Regions from separate parts of the Bradyrhizobium sp. Kon56 genome, predicted to be linked through region 1. Evidence: riboswitches for the same ligand, from Rfam matches in the RefSeq annotation. Region 1 holds a riboswitch; the other holds the start of a gene.
What was found. Region 1 has a riboswitch for S-adenosylmethionine ahead of metX (homoserine O-acetyltransferase MetX). Riboswitches for the same ligand answer to the same signal wherever they lie in the genome.
Positions count from the first base shown of each region.

Region 2: it holds a riboswitch for S-adenosylmethionine, as region 1 does, so the genes downstream of both, AC0L3B_RS19665 (O-succinylhomoserine sulfhydrylase) here and metX (homoserine O-acetyltransferase MetX) in region 1, are expected to answer to the same signal.

Region 1 is NZ_JBVVOU010000003.1:254,956-259,341, forward strand. Features, by position in the region: gene AC0L3B_RS06805 (alpha/beta fold hydrolase) at 1-341, shown strand, start outside; gene metW (methionine biosynthesis protein MetW) at 393-1,055, opposite strand; gene metX (homoserine O-acetyltransferase MetX) at 1,071-2,273, opposite strand; SAM riboswitch at 2,364-2,443, opposite strand; gene AC0L3B_RS06820 (chorismate mutase) at 2,648-3,496, shown strand; gene hisC (histidinol-phosphate transaminase) at 3,531-4,386, shown strand, end outside.
Region 2 is NZ_JBVVOU010000011.1:145,863-150,248, forward strand. Features, by position in the region: gene AC0L3B_RS19650 (hypothetical protein) at 1-548, opposite strand, end outside; gene AC0L3B_RS19655 (PAS domain-containing protein) at 652-1,080, opposite strand; gene AC0L3B_RS19660 (2'-deoxycytidine 5'-triphosphate deaminase) at 1,258-2,394, opposite strand; SAM riboswitch at 2,475-2,554, shown strand; gene AC0L3B_RS19665 (O-succinylhomoserine sulfhydrylase) at 2,625-3,821, shown strand; gene AC0L3B_RS19670 (SGNH/GDSL hydrolase family protein) at 3,876-4,386, opposite strand, start outside.

The DNA of each region.
Region 1 (4,386 bases):
TCTATGCCGCCTTGGCGCGACACGACGCCAAGGGATCAGCGCGGACGATGCGCGGCTTCCAGGCCGGCCGTCCCTCGATCTTTACGATGACGGACGCGATCAGAGCGGCCACGACGCCGGCACTCATCATCTGCGGCGACGAGGACGATCCGTGCGTGGGCGCAAGCCTGTTCCTGAAGAAGCATCTGCCGGCGGCAGGGCTCGCCATGTTTCCAAAGTCCGGCCACGTCCTCAATCTCGAAGAGCCAGCGCTGTTCAACGAAACGGTGGAACGGTTCGTCACGCTGGCGGAAGCGGGAAGATGGCCGGTGCGCGACCCGAGGTCACTGGCGGCGCATTAGCGCGAAGGCGTCACCAGGTACTGGGTCGCGTAGATGGGGTAACGGGCCGGCCTACTTCCTGCCGCCCCGCGTCAGCAGAAACACGCCCTGCTCGCCGAACAGATTCCACACCCACCAGGGCATCCGCAGCCGCAGCGGACGGCCGTAGAGGTCGAGCGCCTCGGCACGTTCCATCTTGACGTCGATCGCGTCGCAGAGCTCGACGAAATCCTTGATGGTGCAGAAATGGATGTTGGCGGTGTCATACCAGCTTGCCGGCAGGTTCTCCGTGCGCGGCATGTGGCCGCCGATCAGGAGCTGGAGCCGCATCTTCCAGAAGCCGAAATTCGGGAACGACACGATGGCGCGGCGGCCGATGCGCAGCAAATTCTCCAGCACCACTTTCGGCTGCCGCGTCGCCTGCAACGTCTGCGACAGGATCACGTAGTCGAAGGCGTCATCCGGATAATTCACGAGGTCGGTGTCGGCATCGCCCTGCACCACCGCAAGACCCTTGGCGACGCAGCGGTTGACGCCCTCGCGCGACAGCTCGATGCCGCGGCCGTCGACGCCGCGGGTTTCCAGCAGTTGGAGCAGGTCGCCCTCGCCGCAGCCGACGTCGAGCACCTTCGAGCCCGGCTTGACCATCTCGGCCACCAGCACATGGTCGGCGCGAAAATCACCGGGTTGCCCGGCCACAACGCCGCCGAGCGGCAACGTTTCCTGTACAGACATGCCTAGTCGTCCTTGTTAAGCATTCCTGGCGGTAAGCCCGCGCGCCTTGCCCGCCGATTGCAGGAAGGCACGGGCGATGTCGAAGAACTCGGGCACGTCGAGCAGGAACGCGTCGTGACCGCGATCGGTCTCGATCTCGGCGAACGACACCCGCGCACTCGATGCATTCAGCGCGTGCACCAGCGCGCGCGATTCCGAGGTCGGGAACAGCCAGTCACTGGTGAAAGAAACCACGCAGAAGCGGGTCTGGATTCCCGCGAACGCCTTCGCCAGCACGCCACCATGGTCGCCGGCGATGTCGAAATAGTCCATCGCGCGAGTCAGATAGAGATAGGAGTTGGCGTCGAAGCGCTCGACGAAGGACGAGCCCTGGTAGCGCAGATAGGACTCAACCTGGAAGTCGGCGTCGAAAGAGAAAGTCGGCAGCTCGCGGTCCTGCATGCGCCGCCCGAATTTTCGATGCAGCGCGGCGTCGGAGAGATAGGTGATGTGCGCCGCCATCCGGGCGACAGCGAGGCCACGATGCGGATGGATGCCTCGATCGGCATAGCCGCCATGGTGCCAGTCGGGGTCGGCCATCACCGCCTGGCGGCCAAGCTCGTGGAACGCGATGTTCTGCGCCGAGTGTCGTGTCGAGCAGGCAATCGCCAGCGCGGAGAACACGCGACTCGGATACGCCGCAGTCCATTGCAGCACTTGCATGCCGCCCATCGAGCCGCCGACGACCGCGAACAGCGTGTCGATGCCGAGCCGGTCGATCAGCATCGCCTGCGCGCGCACCATGTCGGGGATGGTGATGACGGGGAAATCGAGCCCCCAAACCTTGCCGGTCGCGGGATTGATCGAGGCCGGGCCGGTCGAGCCCATGCAGCCGCCGATCACGTTGGAGCAGATGATAAAATATTCGTTGGGATCGAGCGGCCGGCCGGGGCCGACCAAGGTCTCCCACCAGCCGGGCTTGCCGGTGACAGGGTGCACGTTGGCGACGTGCTGGTCGCCGGTCAGCGCATGGCAGATCAGGATCGCGTTGGAGCGATCGGCATTCAGCTCGCCGTAGGTCTGGTAGGCGATCTGGAACGGGCTGAGATCGACCCCGCAGTCGAGCCGCAGCGGCTGCTCCGAGCCGAACTGCGCGACGTGCGAACTCGGATGATCCACCTCGTGCGACCGCTCGTCGGCGGTGATCGCGGGACTCGGAATGGACTGGACGCCAACCATCTGACCATCGACCTCGTTTGCGATCGTAGAAGTGACCGCATTGACATCAGGCCATGAAAAACCCGGCCTGAACGATAGGTTCGGCCGGGATCGAAAGCGTCCCCGGCCTGTTTAGCGAGTTTTTTAACGTGGCTGCAAGCCGGCCGGCTCAAATGACCACGGAACGGGTAAAAACTACCGTCTTGGACGGTTTTCGTCAAGTCACGGCCCGGATCAGCCAAATTCGCCTGTCGCGCCACGGGCGGAAAGGGCCCGATTTCTCTTTGCATTTCTCTTTGCTTTCGCAGCCCCGACTGCCTAATCAGGATATCCATCACAGCGGTGACGGCTCGACTGATCCGCATTGGAACGCCTCTCAGCAGCACCTGTCAGACATGTCCCAACGTCCGCCCGCGCCACCATCACTCCAGGAATTGCGTAAGGAGATCGACGCGATCGACGAAGGCATGCATCGCCTGCTGATGCAACGCGGCGACATCATCGACCGCCTGATCCAGGTGAAGCAGACCCAGGAGGTCGGCTCGGCGTTCCGCCCGGCACGCGAGGCCTCCATGATGCGCGACCTCGTGCAGCGTCATCGCGGCATCCTGCCGCTCGACACGGTCGAGAGCATCTGGCGCGTCATCATCGCGACCTTCACCTATGTCCAGGCCCCGTTCTCGGTCCACGCCGACATCTCGGCGAGCGAGCCGGCCATGCGCGATTCCGCGCGATTCCATTTCGGCTTCACCGTGCCTTACGTCGCGCATTTCAGCGCGCAGGCGGCGGTCGAGGCCGTCGCGAAGTCCAAGGGCGATCTGGCGCTGGTCTCGGCGACCTCGAGCCGCACGCCGTGGTGGCTGTCGCTGGAAGAAGCTGGCGCGCCAAAGATCATCGCGCGGCTGCCCTTCGTCGAGCGCGCCGACCATCCGGCGGCGTTGCCCGTGTTCGCGGTCTCGCGCGTCGCCGACAGCGCGCTGGTGACGGAGGTCGAGACCTTCAGCGTACGCGTCTCTGGGTGGAATGCGGAGGTCGCGCGCGCCCTGTCGCCGCTCGCCGAGATCGTGGCGGTGCCCGACACCGCCTTCGACGGCGCCGCGCTGCTGGTCTCGGTCACCGCGACAAGCAGCATCGACAAGATCAAGGCTGCCCTGATCGAAGCGGGGGCCTCGGTGCGCTCCACGGCCCTCGTCGGCAGCCACGCAACGCGCTATACGGTGCCCCCGACCGGGTCGAAATCGTAAGTCGCGAACCGCTTAAGCCAGTCCGGAGTTGAAGATGTCCCGCCCCGTGCCGAATCCCGGCATTCTCGATATTGCGCCCTATACGCCCGGCAAGACCCCGGTGGCAGAGCCCGGCCGCAAGGTGTTCAAGCTCTCGGCCAACGAGACGCCGTTCGGGCCCTCGCCGAAGGCGATCGAGGCGTTCAAGCAGGTGGCGGATCATCTGGAAGACTATCCGGAAGGAACCTCGCGCGTGCTGCGCGAAGCAATCGGGCGCACCTTCGGGCTCGATCCCAACCGCATCATCTGCGGCGCCGGCTCGGACGAGATCCTCAACCTGCTCGCCCACACCTATCTCAGCCACGGTGACGAGGCGATCTCGACCACGCACGGCTTTCTGGTCTATCCGATCGCGACCATGGCCGTCGGCGCGAAGAATGTCATCGCGGCCGAGAAGAACCTCACCTGCGATGTCGACGCCATCCTCAAGGCGGTGACGCCGAAGACAAAGCTGGTCTGGCTCGCCAACCCCAACAATCCGACCGGCACCTATGTGCCGTTCGACGAGGTCAAGCGCCTGCGCGCCGGCCTGCCCTCGCACGTGCTGCTGGTGCTGGACGCAGCCTATTGCGACTACGTCTCGCGCAACGATTACGAGATGGGGATCGAGCTGGTCGCGACCACCGAAAACACGGTGGTGACCCACACCTTCTCCAAGATCCATGGTCTTGCGGCGCTGCGCATCGGCTGGATGTTCGGCCCCGAGCACATCATCGACGCGGTCAACCGCATCCGGGGTCCCTTCAACGTGTCGACGCCGGCCATGTACGCCGCCGTTGCCGCGATCGAGGACACAGCGCACCAGGCCATGTCGAAGCAGTTCACCGAGACCTGGCGCAACTGGCTCGCCG
Region 2 (4,386 bases), on a different contig from region 1:
AGGTGCCGCGCGAACACGAGGCGCTGGTCGAGCTCGAGGGGCTGGTCATATTGATAATAGTAGCCTTCGAGCCCGTCCTGGCCGTCGACGCTCTGCTTGGTGCAGACGAACCCCAATCTGGTATCGCCGAGCGCCACGCCGTTGTTGGCGTGCCAGCCGCGCAGCATCGCGCGCGAGACTTCGCCCGGCACGCCGCAGATGGCAGTGCCTTTCCAGATCCAGCGCGGCGGCGGATAGCGGATCCAGGCTTTGCGGTCGCTCTCATACATGTATTCGACGTGCACGCCGCCGATCCAGTTCGAGAGATAGTGATATTGCGCGGCTGCCACGGCGGGCGGCAGATGGCTCAGCCCGAGCTTCTCCAGCCCCGGCAGGAAGCGCTCCTGCTGCTGGCGGCGGAACACGCGAAAGACGAACTCCGCAGCATCTGCCGTGCCGCGACGCGTGACCACGGTGAGGATCAGACCGGTGAAGTAGGCGTGATAGAGATCGGCAACCGCGCGCCAGCGTTTCCATTGAGCTTCCTGCGCGGGGTCTGGTGCGGTCATGTTCGCTCCCGATCGTTGTTCTGATCGAGTGTGTCAATGCATCCGGTGACGGACAAGTTGAGCCGCACGCAGGAGCCCTGCACGCCGGCGCGCCAATTCCGCATCACGAATTTTGCGCAGGCTTAGCTTGCGAAGCTTTGGCGGCACGCTCGCGCTCGACGCGCTCGGTGACGTCGCGTGCCATCGCCACCGATCCTTGCACCACTCCAGCGGCGTCCCGCACCAGCGCAAAGGTCATCTCGATGTAGAGCTTGCGTCCGTCCTTGTGCAGCGCGCGGGTCAGTGTCGGCTTGCCCGCAAGCTTCATCGCGCCGCTGGCAAGCGCGGCCTCAAAACCTTTCCAGTGCGCGGCGCGCAGATGTTCGGGAATGATCAGGTCGAGATTCTGGCCCAGCGCTTCGTCCGCCGAGAAGCCGAACAGTGCGGACGATGCGCGGTTCCAGCGCATGATCGTGCCGGAGCGATCCGAATAGATCAGCGCGTCGGCGACGTCGTCGAGGATTCTTGCGTCGAGTTCGGATTGATCTGTCATTTCGCCACCTCGGACGTAGCCCGGATTCACTTCCCATCTTGACACAGATTCGGTGTCATCGCCCGACTTGATCGGGCGATCCAGTATTCCAGAGGCGGATGTGATCGAACCAATAGGCTACGGCGTACTGGATGCCCCGGTCAAGCCGAGGCATGACAGCGGAAGGTGAGGCTATCCCTACACCCGGAAATGCTTGCTCAGCTTCAGGCCCTGCGCCTGGTAGTTCGAGCCGATGCGCTGGCCGTACATCGCGTCGGGGCGGGCCAGCATCTTCTCGTAGACGAGGCGGCCGACGATCTGGCCGTGCTCGAGGATGAACGGCACCTCGCGCGAGCGCACTTCGAGCACGGCGCGCGAGCCTAGCCCGCCGGCGCCGGCATAGCCGAAGCCGGGATCGAAGAATCCGGCATAATGCACGCGGAACTCGCCGACCAGCGGATCGAACGGCACCATCTCCGCGGCGTAATCGGGCGGCACCTGCACCGCCTCTTTCGACGCGAGGATATAGAACTCGCCGGGATCGAGGATCAGGCTGCCGTCGGGACGGGCCGAGATCGGCTCCCAGAAGTCCTCGACGGAATAGCCGGCGCGGCGATCGACGTCGATGACGCCGGTGTGGCGCTTGGCGCGGTAGCCGACGAAGCCGCCGCTCTTCTCGCCGGAGAGATCAACAGAGACGGCGACGCCGCCGGTGAGGTCGGCATCGTCGATATCGACGAGACGCTCGGTCGCGTGCAGCGCCTCGAGGTCCTCGATGTTGAGGATGGCATCGCCGGTGCGGAAGCGCACCTGGCTCAGGCGCGAGCCCTCGCTGACCAGCACCGGAAACGTCTTCGGGCTGATCTCGGCATAGAGCGGGCCGTGATAGCCGGCACCGATCATGTCGAAGCGGCGGGTGCCGTCGGCGATCACGCGGGTGAAGACGTCGAGCCGGCCGGTCGAGCTCTTCGGGTTGGCGGCCGCGACGATCTCCGGCGGCAGCGCGAGGCTTTCAAGCAGCGGCACGATGTAGACGCAGTTGGTCTCCAGCACCGCGCCGTCGGCGAGGCTGAACTCGTGCAGCTTCAACTCGTCGATGCGCTCGGCGACCGTGGCGCCGGGACCGGGCAGGAAGCTGGCGCGAACGCGATAGGCGATATCGCCAAGACGCAAATCGAGGCTCGCCGGCTGGATCTGGCTTTCGACGAAGTCGTAAGCGGGCAGGATGAGACCGCCCTCCGCCATCGCCGCGATCATGCGGTCGGGCAGGATACCATTGGCGTCGGCGGCGACCGTGAACGTCAACCCGGGGTCCTCATCAGGGATCAAACACATCCCGACATGCGGGAAATATGAGCGTTTTACGGCTATCCGATGGACGTCTTGACGGAAAGGGCATTGCGGAATATGAGCATGACTTATCCCGTGGTGATTTGAGCCGGCCGGCTTGCAGCCACGTTAAATAAGTCGCTAAACAGGCCGGGGACCTCTGTGATCCCGGCCCGTGGAGATATTCCAGGCCGGTTTTTTTGTGACCATTCTCGATGGTCACTTCAGGAGGTCCTATGTCGAAGTCCCCGGCGCCAACCGCCCACTACCGTCCCGAAACTCGCCTGGTTCATTCCGGCACCTTACGCTCGCAATATGGCGAGACGTCGGAGTCGCTGTTCCTGACCCAGGGCTACGTTTACAACAGCGCCGAGGAGTGCGAGGCGCGATTCAAGGGCGAGGACCCCGGCTTCATCTATTCACGCTACTCCAATCCGACCATCTCGATGTTCGAGCGCCGCATGATCGAGCTCGAAGGCGCCGAAGCGGCACGTTCGGCCGCGACCGGCATGGCCGCGGTGACGACCGCGATCCTGGCGCCGCTCAAGGCCGGCGATCACGTCGTGGCCTCGCGCGCGCTGTTCGGCTCGTGTCTCTACGTCGTGCAGGATTTACTGCCGCGCTACGGCATCGAGACCACGCTGGTCGACGGCCTCGATCTCGACCAGTGGCAGCGCGCCATGAAGCCGAACACCAAGACGTTCTTCCTGGAGAGCCCGACCAATCCGACGCTCGACGTGCTCGACATTCCCGGCATTGCCGAGATCGCGCATAGTGGCGGCGCGCGGCTCGTCGTCGACAACGTGTTCGCCACCCCGATCTGGCAGAGCCCGCTCGCGCTCGGCGCCGACGTCGTGGTCTATTCCGCGACCAAGCACATCGACGGCCAGGGCCGCTGTCTCGGCGGCATCATCCTGTCCTCGGAAGCGTTCATCGCCGAGCACATCCACAATTTCATGCGCCAGACCGGCCCGTCGATCTCGCCGTTCAACGCCTGGGTCCTGCTCAAGGGGCTGGAGACGCTCGCCGTGCGCGTGCGCGCGCAGACCGAGACGGCGGCGCGCATCGCGGACGTGCTGGCGAGCCATCCGAAGATTTCGCGGCTGGTGTTTCCCGGCCGCGCCGATCATCCGCAGGCTGCATTGGTGAAGAAGCAGATGCGCGGCGGCTCGACGCTGGTCGGCCTCGAGGTCAAGGGCGGCAAGCAGGCGGCGTTCCGCGTGCTCAACGAGCTCAAGCTTGCCAAGATCTCGAACAATCTCGGCGACGCCAAGAGCCTCGTCACGCATCCGGCAACGACGACGCATCAGCGCCTCAAGCCGGAGGACCGCGCCGTGCTAGGCATCAGCGAGGGATTCATCCGCTTCTCGGCGGGGCTTGAGCACGCAGACGATCTGATCGAGGATCTGACGGCGGCGCTGGAGAAGGCGTGAGTTATTGTCGTCCCGGCCTAGTGCGCAATTGCGCATGGGGGCCGGGACGACAAGTCACATTGGCCGGTACGTCCGCACGTCCGCGGGCACGTTCACGCCGAGCTTGATCTGGCCGACGGAGCGAATGATGTCGTCGCCGAGGAGCTGGGCGAAGCAGGCATAGCCCCAATCGTTCATGTGCAGTCCGTCGGCGATCACGAAACTCTCGACCGGAAGCGATTGCTTCTCGTGCCAGTCGCGCATCACCTCGAAGCGCGGGAAGATGCCGACGTGACGGAGCTCGGCGACCTTGCCGAGCAGCTTCACCATCTTGCCGGCGCTCTCGGCGCGCTGGTTGACGGCGGGCGAATATTGCGGATCGACCAGCACGATGTCGGTGCCGCCGGTGGCCTGGATGCGAGCGATGCCGTCCTCGACCAGTTTGGCGGTCTCGCCAGGATCGAGATTGCGCAGCACGGCATTGGTGCCGACCTGCCAGATAACCAGATCCGGATGCACGTCGATCACCTCTTTCTGGAGACGCTTCATCATCTCGGGCGCATCCTCGCCGCCGACGCCGGCATTG